Regions from separate parts of the Agromyces sp. PvR057 genome, predicted to be linked through region 2. Evidence: predicted binding sites of a transcription regulator. Region 2 holds the regulator's gene; the other holds the start of a gene.
What was found. The regulator LexA, encoded in region 2, represses DNA repair genes until DNA is damaged. The targets are predictions, from matches to a motif close to TCGAACANNTGTTCGA.
Positions count from the first base shown of each region.

Region 1: imuA' (DnaE2-dependent mutagenesis accessory factor ImuA') is a predicted target of LexA. The motif match lies at 1,061-1,076, and genes of this name have one in related genera.

Region 1 is NZ_JBEPPT010000001.1:1,864,973-1,867,168, reverse strand. Features, by position in the region: gene ABIC29_RS08490 (M20/M25/M40 family metallo-hydrolase) at 1-598, opposite strand, end outside; tRNA gene ABIC29_RS08485 (tRNA-Leu) at 808-891, shown strand; gene imuA' (DnaE2-dependent mutagenesis accessory factor ImuA') at 1,093-1,887, shown strand; gene ABIC29_RS08475 (DNA polymerase Y family protein) at 1,884-2,196, shown strand, end outside.
Region 2 is NZ_JBEPPT010000005.1:260,266-262,461, forward strand. Features, by position in the region: gene metE (5-methyltetrahydropteroyltriglutamate--homocysteine S-methyltransferase) at 1-401, shown strand, start outside; gene lexA (transcriptional repressor LexA) at 498-1,190, opposite strand; gene ABIC29_RS17310 (LysM peptidoglycan-binding domain-containing protein) at 1,516-1,857, shown strand; gene ABIC29_RS17315 (histidinol-phosphate transaminase) at 1,954-2,196, shown strand, end outside.

The DNA of each region.
Region 1 (2,196 bases), on a different contig from region 2:
CCGTGATCGAGTACCCGCCGACCTCGCTGATGGCCTCGGTGGCGCCGGCGAAGAGCTCGGGGTGGTCGTCGACGAGCCGGCTCGCGCCCACACCGCCGCCGGCCTCCTCGTCGGCGAAGTACGCGACGACGATCTCGCGCTCGGGCAGGCGGCCGGACCGCAGGATGTCGCCGAGCGCCGTGAGCATCATGGCGTCCATGTCCTTCATGTCGACCGCCCCGCGGCCCCACAGCATGCCGTCGCGGATCTCTCCCGCGAACGGGTCGACGCTCCAGTTGCGGGCGTCGGCCGGCACCACGTCGAGGTGGCCGTGCAGCACGAGCGCGGGCTTGTCTGGGTTGCGGCCGGGCACACGGGCCACGACGCTCGTGCGGCGCGGCTCGGGCTCGAACAGCTGCGGCTCCAGGCCGAGGGACCTCAGGTGCGCCTCGACGTACTCGGCGGCCTCGCGCTCGCCCTTCGCCTTGCCCTCGCCGTAGTTCGAGGTGTCGAACCGGATCAGGTCGCGTGCGATGCGCGCGGTCTCCTCGAGTTCGTGTTCGCCCCCGGGCTCGGTGGTGTCGCGGGGCTCGGGCAGCGGTGCGGATGTCTCGGCCATGCCCTTCACCGTAGCCGCAGGGCTCGATCGAGGCGACGGATGCCGCGACACGACGACTTCTGAATTCCGGAACATTCGGCTGATCGGCGTTTCGTTCCGCCGGAGGGGGCTTCGGGGCCGTCGCGGACGTGGTCGTGGTCGAAGGCGCGCTCAGAAGCGTGATAGTGTTCTATCTCGTTGCCGAGCGAGAGATCGCAAGGCAGACACAAGCGCGGGTGGCGGAAATGGCAGACGCGCTAGCTTGAGGTGCTAGTGCCCTAACGGGCGTGGGGGTTCAAGTCCCCCCTCGCGCACGCTTGTGTCGAGAAGGCCCGGATCGGTTTCGATCCGGGCCTTCTTGCATTTCCGGGTGCGTCTTCGTGTGCGTCCAGGTGCGCGCGATCCGGCCGCGGGGCGGATCGCCTTCGTGTCGTCCGCGGGCATCTCCGGGCGCGGACGTTCGGCGCACCCGACTTGCCACATTCGAACATGTGTTCGAAACTGGAGCGGTGACCATGACCGCTCCCCTCTCCGACGCACCGCCTCGTGCTGCGCGCGTCGAGGAGCTGCAGGCGCGCATCCGCGGCATGCAGGGCACGCGCCTCGACACGAGGGCCGTGCCGACGCATCCGGCCTTCGCCGACGTGCTCCCTGGCGGCACGCTCCGCGAGGGCACGGTCGTGCAGGTCGAGGGATCGATGACCCTCCTCATGGCGCTGCTCGCCGGGTCGAGCGCCGACGGACGCTGGGCCGCGATCATCGGCATGCCCGAGTTCGGCATCGAGGCCGCCGCGAGATTCGGCATCGAGCTCGACCGGCTCGCGCTCGTGCCCGATCCGGGCGACCAGTGGCTCGCGGTCGCCGCGGCGCTCGCCGACGTGATCCCGATCGTCGCCGTGCGTCCGGGCGGGCGGGTCTCCCCCGCCGAGGCGAGTCGCCTGCAGGCCAGGCTCCGCCAGCGGGGCGCCACGCTGCTCGTGGCCGGGGCGTGGCCCGGCAGCGACGCCCGACTCGGGCTCGAGGCGAGCGAGTGGCACGGCATCGAGCGCGGGCACGGGCATCTCCTCGACCGCGAGGTCGTCGTGAACGTGGCCGGCCGGGGCGAATTCGTGCGTCGCGCCGGCTCCCGCATGCACCTGCCGGGGCGGTCGTTGGAGTTCGCCCCGGTGCTGACGGCGCCGGTGCTGCCGGTCCCGGCGCCCGCGGCGCAGACGAGCCCAGGACTCACCGCGACGTCGGGGCGCGTGGCGTCGCTGCGCGCGATCCCTCCGCTCGGGCTCGTCGGCGAACCACGCCGGAGGGCCGGATGAACGCCGAACCCGGTCGCACGATCGTGCTGTGGTGCCCCGACTGGCCGATCCGCGCCGTCTGCACGGACCTCGGACTCGACGAGGGCGAGCCGATCGCGCTCATCGAACGCGGGCTCGTGTTCGCCTCCTCGGCCGCGGCGCGCGCGTTCGGGGTCGTGCGCGGGCTGAAGCTCCGCGAGGCGCAGCTGCGCTGCCCGCACCTCGCGGTGCGCGACTACGACGTCGAACTCGACGTGCGCAGGTTCGAGCCCGTCGTGCGCCAGGTCGAGCAGGCCGTTCCCGGGGTGCAGGTCGTGCGGCCGGGCACCC
Region 2 (2,196 bases):
CCGGCGCGGCATCCGGGACCCAGGTGCACACGCACCTCTGCTACTCGGAGTTCGGCGTGATCATCGACGCGATCAAGAACCTCGATGCCGACGTGACGTCGATCGAGGCCGCGCGCAGCCGCATGGAGGTCGTCGACGACCTCGCGACGAGCGGCTTCGACCACGGCATCGGGCCGGGTGTCTACGACATCCACTCGCCGCGCGTGCCGAGCGTCGACGAGGTCACGACGCTGCTCGAGCGTGCCGTCGGCGAGATCCCGGCGAACCGGCTCTGGGTCAACCCCGACTGCGGGCTGAAGACCCGCGGCTACGACGAGACCGTCGCCTCGCTCGAGCACATCATCGAGGCGACGCGTGCGGTGCGCGCGTCCCGTCTCGAGCGGGTGGGCGCCGCTTCCTAGCGGTCGGATGTCACGGACGGGCGGCGCTTCGGCGTCGCCCGTCCGCGTCTCCGCACGGCGTGCGGCACGTCCCGGCACGATGCGCCCTGGTCGCGGTCAGACCGCGCGCAGCACCGCGACGATCTTGCCGAGCACCTCGGCGGCGTCGCCGAGGATCGGTTCGAAGGCGCTGTTGCGCGGGAGCAGCCACGTGTGGCCGTCGCGCTGGCGGAACACCTTGACGGTCGCCTCGCCGTCGAGCATGGCCGCGACGATCTCGCCGTTCTCGGCGGTGCGCTGGGATCGCACGACGACCCAGTCGCCGTCGCAGATGGCCGCGTCGATCATGGAGTCGCCGACGACCTTGAGCATGAAGAGGTCGCCCTTGCCCACGAGTTGGCGGGGGAGCGGGAACACCTCGTCGATCTGCTGCTCGGCGGTGATCGGCACGCCCGCGGCGATGCGACCCACGAGCGGCACCATCGCGGCGTCGCCGACGACCGGCGCCGACTCGCTGCTCGACGACCCGCGCGACTCGATGCCGGGCAGCTCGATGAGCACCTCGAGGGCCCTGGGCCGGTTCGGGTCGCGGCGCAGGTAGCCGGCGAGCTCGAGCTGGTTGAGCTGGTGCGTGACGCTCGAGAGCGAGGAGAGCCCGACGGCGTCGCCGATCTCGCGCATGCTGGGCGGATACCCGCGGCCGGCCACCGAGCGCTGGATGACCTCGAGGATCGAGATCTGCTTGGCGCTGAGGCTCTTGCGGCGGCGGCTGCGGCCGGACTCGCGCAAGTCGTCGAGTTCGGTGCTCATCGTCGTCGCTCCTCGTGATCGCTGTTCTGGCGAACGGATGTCGGTGGTGTCTGTTCGACTGTCGTCGGACATTCGAAACTGTATCCGCCCCGCAGGGGTGCGGCAAACATCTGTTCGAGTGTGTCGCGAGATCCGGGGCCGAAGTCTTCGGCGTCGAGATGCTTGCGAGGTTCGAAATTCGAAGATATATTCGGAACAGAGTTTCGCATCCGGCCCTCCCGGCCGAGGGTCGGATGCGATTCACCCCAGGAGGTGCGAGATGAGTGCAGTAACGGTCAATGCCGTCTCGGTAGGCGGTTCGTACGGTTCGTACGCCGATCGGCCCATGTCCTTCGACGTCGGCGACGCGGCCGTCGTCGTGCGCAGCCGTCTGCGCCTCACGCGTCGCGGGCGCGCGGTGTTCACGGTGCTCGCCGCGATCCCGATCGCGCTCCTCGCGGCCTCCCTGGTGCTCGGCGGCGGTGGTGCGGCCGCCGACGGCGAAGGGGCTCGCGGCACGAGCCTCGCGTACCTCACCGTCTCCGACGGCGAGTCCCTCTGGAGCATCGCCGAGTCGCTCGCCCCGAACGGCGACCCCCGCGACCTCATCGCCGAGATCATGCGCCTCAACGGGCTCGACGACTCCGTCGTGCAGCCCGGGCAGCGGCTCGCGCTCCCGGCGCAGTAGCCGCAGCCCCCGAACCATCGGGCGGGTGCGGTCGGGGTCGTCTCGGAGCGTCACTGCGGCCTTCTGCGTCCGGTGGTGGTCGATAGCATTGATCAGGTGACCGACCTCGAAGACCTGCCCATCCGCGACGACCTCCGTGGGCGCGCTCCCTACGGTGCACCGCAGAAGGCCGTGCCCGTCGCGCTCAACGTCAACGAGAACACGCATCCGATCCCCGAGTCGGTCGCGCACGACATCGTCGCCCGCGTCGCCGCCGCGATCCTGCACCTGAACCGGTACCCCGACCGCGAGTTCACCGAACTGCGTCGCGCGTTCGCGGCCTATCTCGGGCACGGCCTC